Regions from separate parts of the Shigella sp. SIG3 genome, predicted to be linked through region 2. Evidence: predicted binding sites of a transcription regulator. Region 2 holds the regulator's gene; the other holds the start of a gene.
What was found. The regulator LexA, encoded in region 2, represses DNA repair genes until DNA is damaged. The targets are predictions, from matches to a motif close to TNCTGTATGTACATACAGNA.
Positions count from the first base shown of each region.

Region 1 (5,371 bases), on a different contig from region 2:
GGGTGATGTAAAACTGACGATTCCGCTAACGCTGGGGATGGTGGCAGCGGCGCTGACCGATCTCGATGACCGACTGGCGGGACGTTTGCGTAACCTCATCATTACGCTGTTCTGCTTTTTTATCGCCTCGGCCTCAGTAGAATTGCTGTTTCCCTGGCCCTGGCTATTTGCGATTGGCTTAACGCTCTCTACCAGCGGCTTCATTTTGCTCGGCGGTCTGGGTCAACGCTATGCAACAATTGCCTTCGGTGCATTGCTGATCGCCATTTACACTATGTTGGGAACATCACTGTATGAGCACTGGTATCAGCAGCCGATGTATCTGCTGGCCGGTGCCGTCTGGTACAACGTCCTGACACTTATTGGTCATCTGCTGTTCCCGGTCCGCCCGCTGCAGGACAACCTGGCGCGTTGCTATGAACAACTGGCGCGTTATCTTGAGCTCAAGTCGCGCATGTTTGATCCTGATATTGAAGATGAAAGCCAGGCACCGCTGTACGATTTGGCTCTCGCCAACGGTCAGCTGATGGCGACATTGAATCAGACGAAACTCTCGCTGCTGACCCGCTTACGTGGCGATCGTGGTCAACGGGGAACGCGTCGCACGCTGCATTATTACTTTGTCGCACAGGATATTCACGAGCGTGCCAGCTCTTCTCATATTCAGTATCAAACATTGCGTGAACATTTTCGCCACAGCGACGTGCTGTTCCGTTTTCAGCGGCTGATGTCGATGCAGGGCCAGGCGTGCCAGCAACTGTCACGCTGTATTTTGTTGCGTCAGTCTTATCAACATGATCCGCATTTTGAGCGCGCTTTTACGCATATTGATGCTGCGCTGGAGCGGATACGCGATAACGGCGCACCCGCCGATTTACTCAAAACACTGGGATTTTTGCTGAACAATTTACGCGCCATTGATGCCCAACTGGCAACAATTGAATCAGAACAGGCCCAGGCACTACCCCGTAATAATGACGAAAATGAGCTCGCTGATGACAGCCCGCACGGATTGAGTGATATCTGGCTGCGTCTTAGCCGTCACTTCACGCCGGAATCCGCCCTCTTCCGTCATGCGGTAAGAATGTCGCTGGTGTTGTGCTTCGGCTACGCCATCATTCAAATAACCGGAATGCATCACGGGTATTGGATCTTGCTGACAAGTTTGTTTGTCTGCCAGCCAAACTATAACGCCACGCGCCACCGCCTGAAGTTAAGGATTATTGGTACGCTGGTAGGTATCGCGATTGGCATTCCTGTGCTGTGGTTTGTGCCATCACTGGAAGGGCAGCTGGTGCTGCTGGTTATTACCGGCGTGCTCTTTTTTGCCTTCCGTAACGTGCAATACGCTCATGCAACGATGTTCATCACACTTTTGGTGCTACTGTGTTTTAACTTACTGGGTGAAGGTTTTGAAGTAGCGTTACCTCGCGTAATCGATACGCTGATTGGTTGTGCCATTGCGTGGGCGGCAGTGAGCTACATCTGGCCCGACTGGAAGTTTCGCAATCTGCCGCGAATGCTCGAACGCGCCACAGAGGCCAACTGTCGCTATCTCGATGCCATACTGGAGCAATACCATCAGGGGCGTGATAACCGTCTGGCGTATCGTATTGCCCGCCGCGATGCACACAACCGTGATGCTGAACTGGCGTCTGTGGTATCAAATATGTCCAGCGAACCGAACGTTACCCCGCAAATTCGCGAAGCCGCGTTTCGCTTGCTGTGCCTTAACCATACGTTTACCAGCTATATCTCAGCCCTCGGTGCTCACCGGGAGCAGTTAACTAATCCTGAAATTCTGGCGTTTCTTGATGACGCAGTTTGCTATGTTGATGACGCGTTACATCATCAACCTGCTGATGAAGAACGCGTCAATCAGGCATTAGCTGGCCTGAAACAGCGGATGCAGCAACTTGAACCACGGGCAGATAGCAAAGAACCTCTGGTCGTACAACAAGTTGGGTTATTGATTGCATTACTGCCAGAGATTGGTCGTCTGCAACGCCAGATTACTCAAGCTCCGCAGGAAACTCCTGTTTCGGCGTAAGAGAGTCAGCCCATTCTGCAAGCTCCTGGCGGCGTGCCACCGGGAGCGCAGCTTCATGAATGCCGATAATGGCACCTTCAAGCATAAACAGAATCTTTTCTGTCACCAGACTGTTTTGCTGCCGCAGTCGCAACCAACACATTTTTGCCCCAAGTATACGTAACGCCCGTACATCCTTAATCCCCACCTCCCCGAGAATCGCTTCCAGATGAAAAGACATATTGGGCAAATCTTTCAGTCTTTCCCGGGTATTGCGCGTGCTTTTCTCTTTCAGCGCTGCATCGAGAGAATATTTCGACAGACGCACCAGCTTCAGTTGATTTCGCCATAGACTTTCATCAACCCGATAGTAATTGAGGGTAACGGATCGGCCACACTTTTTATATGTCAGCCAGACAGGCGGATGTTTTACACAGTACTGTGCACTTTGCTCACAAGCCCGAAGATACAACTCACCATCAGAAACCATCGCAAACACCGTGTCGTCAACGGTCAGGCTGTAACTGCCAAACAATGATCGGTATTCAATTGTGCCCAACGTTGCCAGGTATTCTTGTGATTTATAGATCCGCTTATAGGAGAGGCTTTTCATAAAATTCCTTTTAAAATCATAACATAAAAGAATGATTCACATTAACGGATCCGTTAACTACGAAAATAGGCAACTTATTCTTAAGGGGCAAGATTAATTTATGTTTTCCCGTCACCAACGACAAAATTTGCGAGGCTCTTTCCGAAAATAGGGTTGATCTTTGTTGTCACTGGATGTACTGCACATCCATACAGTAACTCACAGGGGCTGGATTGATTATGTACACTTCAGGCTATGCACATCGTTCTTCGTCGTTCTCATCCGCAGCAAGTAAAATTGCGCGTGTCTCTACGGAAAACACTACAGCCGGGCTTATCAGTGAAGTTGTCTATCGCGAAGATCAGCCCATGATGACGCAACTTCTACTGTTGCCATTGTTACAGCAACTCGGTCAGCAATCGCGCTGGCAACTCTGGTTAACACCGCAACAAAAACTGAGTCGGGAATGGGTTCAGGCATCTGGGCTACCCTTAACGAAAGTAATGCAGATTAGCCAGCTCTCCCCTTGCCACACAGTGGAGTCAATGGTTCGCGCTTTACGCACGGGCAATTACAGTGTGGTGATCGGTTGGTTGACAGATGATTTGACTGAAGAAGAGCATGCTGAACTTGTTGATGCGGCAAATGAAGGTAACGCTATGGGGTTTATTATGCGTCCGGTAAGCGCATCCTCTCACACAACGAGACAACTTTCCGGGCTAAAAATTCACTCTAATTTGTATCATTAAGTAAATTTAGGATTAATCCTGGAACTTTTTTTGTCGCCCAGCCAATGCTTTCAGTCGTGACTAATTTTCCTTGCGAAGGCTTGTCTGAAGCGGTTTCCGCGTTTTTTTTCTGTAAATTGTCGCTGACAAAAAGATTAAACATACCTTATACAAGACTTTTTTTTCATATGCCTGACGGAGTTCACACTTGTAAGTTTTCAACTACGTTGTAGACTTTACATCGCCAGGGGTGCTCGGCATAAGCCGAAGATATCGGTAGAGTTAATATTGAGCAGATCCCCCGGTGAAGGATTTAACCGTGTTATCTCGTTGGAGATATTCATGGCGTATTTTGGATGATAACGAGGCGCAAAAAATGAAAAAGACAGCTATCGCGATTGCAGTGGCACTGGCTGGTTTCGCTACCGTAGCGCAGGCCGCTCCGAAAGATAACACCTGGTACACTGGTGCTAAACTGGGCTGGTCCCAGTACCATGACACTGGTTTTATTCCTAACAATGGTCCGACCCACGAAAACCAACTGGGTGCAGGTGCTTTTGGTGGTTACCAGGTTAACCCGTATGTTGGTTTTGAAATGGGTTACGACTGGTTAGGTCGTATGCCGTACAAAGGCGACAACATCAACGGCGCATACAAAGCTCAGGGCGTTCAGCTGACCGCTAAACTGGGTTACCCAATCACTGACGATCTGGACATCTACACTCGTCTGGGTGGTATGGTATGGCGTGCAGACACCAAGGCTAACGTACCTGGTGGCGCATCCTTTAAAGACCACGACACTGGCGTTTCTCCGGTTTTCGCAGGTGGTGTTGAGTACGCGATCACTCCTGAAATCGCTACCCGTCTGGAATACCAGTGGACCAACAACATCGGTGACGCAAACACCATCGGTACTCGTCCGGACAACGGTCTGCTGAGCTTGGGTGTTTCCTACCGTTTCGGTCAGGGCGAAGCAGCTCCGGTAGTTGCTCCAGCTCCGGCACCGGAAGTACAGACCAAGCACTTCACTCTGAAGTCTGACGTTCTGTTCAACTTCAACAAAGCAACCCTGAAACCGGAAGGTCAGGCTGCTCTGGATCAGCTGTACAGCCAGCTGAGCAACCTGGATCCGAAAGACGGTTCCGTAGTTGTTCTGGGTTACACTGACCGCATCGGTTCTGACGCTTACAACCAGGGTCTGTCCGAGCGCCGTGCTCAGTCTGTTGTTGATTACCTGATCTCCAAAGGTATCCCGGCAGACAAGATCTCCGCACGTGGTATGGGCGAATCCAACCCGGTTACTGGCAACACCTGTGACAACGTGAAACAGCGTGCTGCACTGATCGACTGCTTGGCTCCGGATCGTCGCGTAGAGATCGAAGTTAAAGGTATCAAAGACGTTGTAACTCAGCCGCAGGCTTAAGTTATCGTCTGGTAGAAAAACCCCGCTGCTGCGGGGTTTTTTTTGCCTTTAGTAAATTGAACTGACTTTCGTCAGTTATTCCTTACCCAGCAATGCCTGCAGATCCTGCTTCAGAGAAGACATTTTATTCGCGTATTTCTCTTTGTTTTCCGCATCTTCAATCAGCTGAACAATCGTTTCAGAAAGCGTTTTACCGCGACGCTGTGCAAGACCAGCCAGACGTTGCCAGACAATAAATTCCAGATCGATCGATTTTTTGCGCGTATGCTGGTGTTCCGCATTAAAATGGCGCTTCCGTCTGGCCCGAATGGTCTGCTTCATGCGATTGACCAGTTCCGGATTCATATGCTTGTCAATCCAGCCATTTACCAGCACGGGTTCATTTTCGAGCGAGAGCAACACATCGACGGCTTCCTGGGCGGCACTGGCTTCTATGTAACGGGTAATTAACTCCCCTTCGCGATGCTTCTTTACCAGATACTTCCATTTCCAACCGCTTTCAAGATTTTCAAGTTGTTGATATTTCATAGCGATCTCAATGTTACCGTGTAACTCTTTACAGAATATCAGCTTTTTAGGCCAGTGAAGAAAAGAATCTC
Region 1 is NZ_JBQZXE010000017.1:18,443-23,813, forward strand. Features, by position in the region: gene yccS (YccS family putative transporter) at 1-2,050, shown strand, start outside; gene sxy (CRP-S regulon transcriptional coactivator Sxy) at 2,013-2,642, opposite strand; gene sulA (SOS-induced cell division inhibitor SulA) at 2,861-3,370, shown strand; gene ompA (porin OmpA) at 3,726-4,772, shown strand; gene matP (macrodomain Ter protein MatP) at 4,848-5,300, opposite strand.
Region 1: sulA (SOS-induced cell division inhibitor SulA) is a predicted target of LexA. The motif match lies at 2,819-2,838, and genes of this name have one in related genera.

Region 2 (5,371 bases):
ACTGAGCTTTCAGGTAGCTCTCATTATTTTCATTAATATACACTGTTTCTGATAAATCTGCGTAGGCACTAGAATATGAAAGTGAAATTAACAGCGAAGCAAATAATTTTAAGCTGTTGTCATCATGTTCCTGGCAGGCATTAACAAACGTTAAAAAACCAGAACCTATTGCTTGAAAATGTATATTCGCTAAAGGTTCATTATCCTTAGATTCCTCATAAAATAGCTGAACCGTGGAGGGAAGGCCATTCTTAGTTTCTACATCAAAAGTACATTGTTCAATGGGCATTGCATCTTTATTATCCCCAGGATTACATATACTATTAATCGCGAAATGAAAAATAGCCCGGTCAACAACTGATGCAATAAAGTCACGATCGTTTAAATCCTCATCAGTGCAATCGTCAGTATACTTATTGACCCACATTTTGAGATCATTTATTTGCTCAATTAAAAACACATTTTTTTACGTGCATGCCATAAATTATGCGTGATTCGTTGAATAAACAAATCTATTTTTGCAATAATTATATCCCGATGACGCAGCGCTGCATAATCAATAGATTTACCATATATATTATTTAATTTACCTTTGATTGAACCTCTATTATCCAATTTATCTTTGGTTGCATCTTTATTTTCGAATTGATTTGAATTGAGTGTTTTATTAAAGTATCCAGTTGCACCGGGTATTATCTTCAACATGATTCATCTACCTTTTTTGTCGTACCGTGTCCTCCTTATAATTCTTTTGCCATCTGGTCACTATCAAAAATCGCTCATAATTTCTGAACTACAGGTATGCGTTTAAACCCAGTTAAATAAATAGCGAGTTAACTTGAAGCAATTTATTTAAAAATGAATTATTAATTATTATCGTGTTGATAATGGTACGACAAGGCAACACAACACCTTACCTACAAAACAGAAAATCAACATTACGGCAACAATAAGGGTTCTCGGTGTTTTTCCTGGAACATGGTAAAGTAAGGACATTCTTAACCCCCACTTTGAGGTGCCCGATGGAAAAGACCACAACGCAGGAGTTATTAGCGCAGGCTGAAAAAATCTGCGCGCAGCGTAATGTGCGCCTGACCCCACAGCGCCTGGAAGTGTTGCGCCTGATGAGTCTGCAGGATGGCGCTATCAGCGCTTATGATCTGCTTGATTTACTGCGCGAAGCTGAACCGCAAGCCAAGCCGCCAACGGTTTATCGCGCGCTGGATTTTCTGCTTGAGCAAGGTTTTGTGCATAAGGTGGAATCCACCAACAGTTATGTGCTCTGTCATCTGTTCGACCAGCCCACGCATACGTCAGCCATGTTTATTTGCGATCGCTGCGGCGCGGTGAAAGAAGAGTGTGCAGAAGGCGTGGAAGACATTATGCATACGCTGGCGGCAAAAATGGGGTTTGCCCTGCGGCATAATGTGATTGAAGCACATGGGCTCTGTGCGGCATGCGTGGAAGTGGAAGCGTGTCGTCATCCTGAACAGTGCCAGCATGATCACTCTGTGCAGGTGAAAAAGAAACCGCGTTAAGAGGGCGTACATCCTTGTACACGTCGGGCAGGAGGGATTAATTACCAGCGATATTCATTGCGGGTTTCCCAATCCACGACCTCTTTTTCTGCCTGATCTTTCTGATAACCATAACGTTCCTGGATTTTACCGACCAGTTGATCACGTTTACCTTCAATGATCGTCATATCATCATCGGTCAGTTTGCCCCATTGCTCTTTCACTTTACCTTTAAACTGTTTCCAGTTACCGCCGGCTTCATCTTTATTCATAATCAAGACCTCATCGTTAGGTTGTGAATGAGAGTACGTTCACTTTTCTTCTGAACGTGAGATTAAGTGTAGTCAGCAATTTGGCTTAGGATAATTTATTCAGAATTTTTAACCGTCACGTTGCGGCAAACCAGGTACCGTTGCGCCAGTGACGCCGCCAGATAGCCGCCAGAGAAAGCCCGCGCAACGCCAGAAAGACGGTTAATGCCAGCCACAAACCATGATTACCCAGCCACGGCAGCGTAAGGAGCGTCAGCGCAAAACCTGCGGCGGCCACCGCCATACTGTTACGCATTTCGGCGGCACGCGTTGCGCCTATAAACATGCCGTCCAGCAGATAACACCAGACGCCAACCAACGGCAAAATCACCTGCCAGATAAGATAGCGGTCAGCCAGCTGCTGAATCTGGGTTAACGACGTCAGCAACGCAATGATGTGTTCCCCTGCCAGCAAATAAACCACCGAAAACAGTAACGCTACAATCCCCGACTGGCGGCACGCTGCCCGCCATACATCCAGCAACTGGCTACCGTCGCGCGCACCGTATGCCTGACCGGAGTGCGCTTCAACCGCGTAGGCAAAACCATCAAGCGCATAGGCGGTAAAGGTGAGTAGCGTCATCAGAACCGCGTTAACAGCGATAATGTCACTCCCCAGTCGCGCACCAAGTACGGTGATCGCGCCGAAACAGAGTTGCAACAACAGCGAACGCAGCATGATATCGCGGTTAAGCGCCAGCAAGCGACGGAAGTTTCCTCGCCAGGCAGTTTTCAGCATTTCGCCGGAAATTCCGCGTAGTTTGAGGATTTTACGCACCATTAGCAGACCAATCAGCAATGTTGCATATTCCGCAATAACCGTCGCCAGCGCCGCGCCCTGCACGTTCATATGCAGCCCCATCACCAGCCAGACATCCAGCACAATGTTGAGGATATTGCCGACCACTAACAAAATTACTGGCGCACGGGCATATTGCACGCCGAGTAACCAACCGAGTAATACCAGATTCGCCAGCGACGCCGGAGCGCTTAACCAGCGGATTTCAAGAAAGCGCCGCGCCTGTTCCAGGACCGCTTCACTACCGCCAACAATATGCAGCGCCAGATCGATAATCGGCGTACGCAACAGCGCAATTAACGCCCCGGCCCCCAACGCCAACAGCAACGGTTGCACCAGCGCACGGGCTAATGCCTGAGGATTTTTGGCACCATAAGCCTGCGCAGTCAGCCCGGTGGTGCTCATGCGTAAAAACAGCAACAGCATAAAGAGAAAGCTGGTCGCCGTTGCACCAACCGCCACGCCGCCCAAATAAACCGGACTATCAAGATGACCAATTACCGCCGTATCGACCAGTCCCAGCAACGGAACGGTGATATTGGAGAAAATCATGGGTAAGGCGAGATGCCAGAGTGCTTTATCAGATGAAGTGAGGAATGCCATGCAGACAAGCCTGATGAAGAGAGATGAAAAACAAACCGCGACGCCAGGCGGCATCGCGGTCTCAGAGATATGTTACAGCCAGTCGCCGTTGCGAATAACCCCAACCGCCAGCCCTTCAATGGTGAAGCTCTGCTGACGAAGGTCAACGACAATTGGTTTAAACTCGCTATTTTCTGGCAACAGTTCGACTTTATTGCCCTGTTTTTTCAGGCGCTTAACGGTAACTTCGTCATCAATACGTGCGACAACGACCTGACCGTTACGTACATCCTGAGTTTTATGCACTGCCAGCAAGTCGCCATCCATAATGCCGATATCTTTCATCGACATCCCGCTGACGCGCAGCAGGAAATCAGCATTCGGCTTGAACAAGGAAGGATCGACCTGATAATGACCTTCAATATGCTGTTGCGCCAGAAGCGGTTCACCGGCAGCCACACGACCTACCAGCGGCAACCCTTCTTCCTCTTCCTGCAACAGACGAATCCCGCGTGATGCGCCGGAAACAATTTCAATAACGCCTTTGCGTGCCAGCGCCTTCAGATGTTCTTCAGCCGCGTTTGGGGAACGGAACCCCAAACGCTGCGCGATTTCCGCACGCGTCGGCGGCATACCTGTCTGGCTGATGTGATCACGGATGAGATCAAACACCTCTTGTTGCCTGGCCGTTAACGCTTTCATTCCGCCCCCTGGGTGTATATACAGTTATACTGTGAGTATATACAGCAAAAGGCGATTTTGGAACCATAAACTGCACAATAAACCAGAGATTTATCGAAATCTGGAAGGGTTATCCAAAATGCGACCATAACAGGATGCACCAGGTAATCACGGCGACGATAATGGCAATCAGCACCGCGGCGGATCCCATATCTTTTGCGCGTCCGGAAAGCTCATGGTATTCAGAGCCAATTCGGTCAACCACTGCTTCGATGGCGCTATTGAGGATTTCCACAATCATCACCAGCATCACGGAGCTGATAAGCAGCACGCGGGTAATTGCGTCCACATCCAGCCAGCAGGCGATGACCACCGCCAACAATACCGCTACGCCTTCCTGACGGAATGCCGCTTCGTTGATCCATGCAGCGCGTAAACCTTTCCAGGAATAGCCAGCAGCTTTGATAATTCGGGTGAATCCAGTGGTATTATTGGCCATTGAAAGAACCTTTTTACATTATGAGCGTCAATATCAGTGTACCGTTAAATCCGATGATTCGGGTTTGCGTAACGCCGCGCGAAACATGAGCGGATACCACAGAATTTCCCATGACTTTCTGCTATCCTTGCCGCGCATTTGCATTATTAACCAGAGGCTTTACATCGTTTATGTCCGGCTGGCCACGAATTTACTACAAATTACTGAATTTACCATTAAGCATCCTGGTAAAAAGCAAGTCTATTCCGGCAGATCCTGCCCCGGAACTGGGGCTGGATACCTCTCGTCCAATTATGTACGTTTTACCGTACAACTCGAAAGCAGATTTGCTGACGTTGCGCGCCCAGTGTCTGGCACATGATTTGCCTGACCCGTTAGAGCCGCTGGAAATCGACGGCACGCTACTGCCGCGCTATGTGTTCATTCACGGCGGGCCGCGTGTATTCACCTATTACACGCCGAAAGAAGAGTCTATTAAGCTTTTCCACGACTATCTCGATTTGCACCGTAGCAACCCAAATCTGGATGTGCAGATGGTGCCAGTATCGGTGATGTTTGGTCGCGCGCCGGGGCGTGAAAAAGGCGAAGTGAACCCGCCGCTGCGTATGCTTAACGGCGTACAGAAATTTTTCGCTGTACTGTGGCTCGGTCGCGACAGTTTTGTGCGTTTCTCGCCGTCAGTGTCGCTGCGCCGTATGGCGGATGAACACGGCACGGATAAAACTATCGCTCAGAAACTGGCGCGCGTGGCGCGTATGCACTTTGCCCGTCAACGTCTGGCTGCCGTAGGCCCACGTCTGCCTGCTCGTCAGGATCTGTTTAATAAGCTGCTCGCCTCCCGCGCCATTGCCAAAGCGGTAGAAGATGAAGCGCGCAGCAAAAAAATCTCCCATGAAAAAGCGCAGCAGAACGCGATTGCGCTGATGGAAGAGATTGCGGCGAATTTCTCTTACGAGATGATCCGCCTGACTGACCGCATTCT
Region 2 is NZ_JBQZXE010000035.1:13,219-18,589, reverse strand. Features, by position in the region: partial or broken gene ACUU1I_RS08930 (DUF2713 domain-containing protein) at 1-705, opposite strand, end outside; gene zur (zinc uptake transcriptional repressor Zur) at 1,023-1,538, shown strand; gene ACUU1I_RS08920 (CsbD family protein) at 1,580-1,789, opposite strand; gene dinF (MATE family efflux transporter DinF) at 1,905-3,230, opposite strand; gene lexA (transcriptional repressor LexA) at 3,303-3,911, opposite strand; gene dgkA (diacylglycerol kinase) at 4,021-4,389, opposite strand; gene plsB (glycerol-3-phosphate 1-O-acyltransferase PlsB) at 4,560-5,371, shown strand, end outside.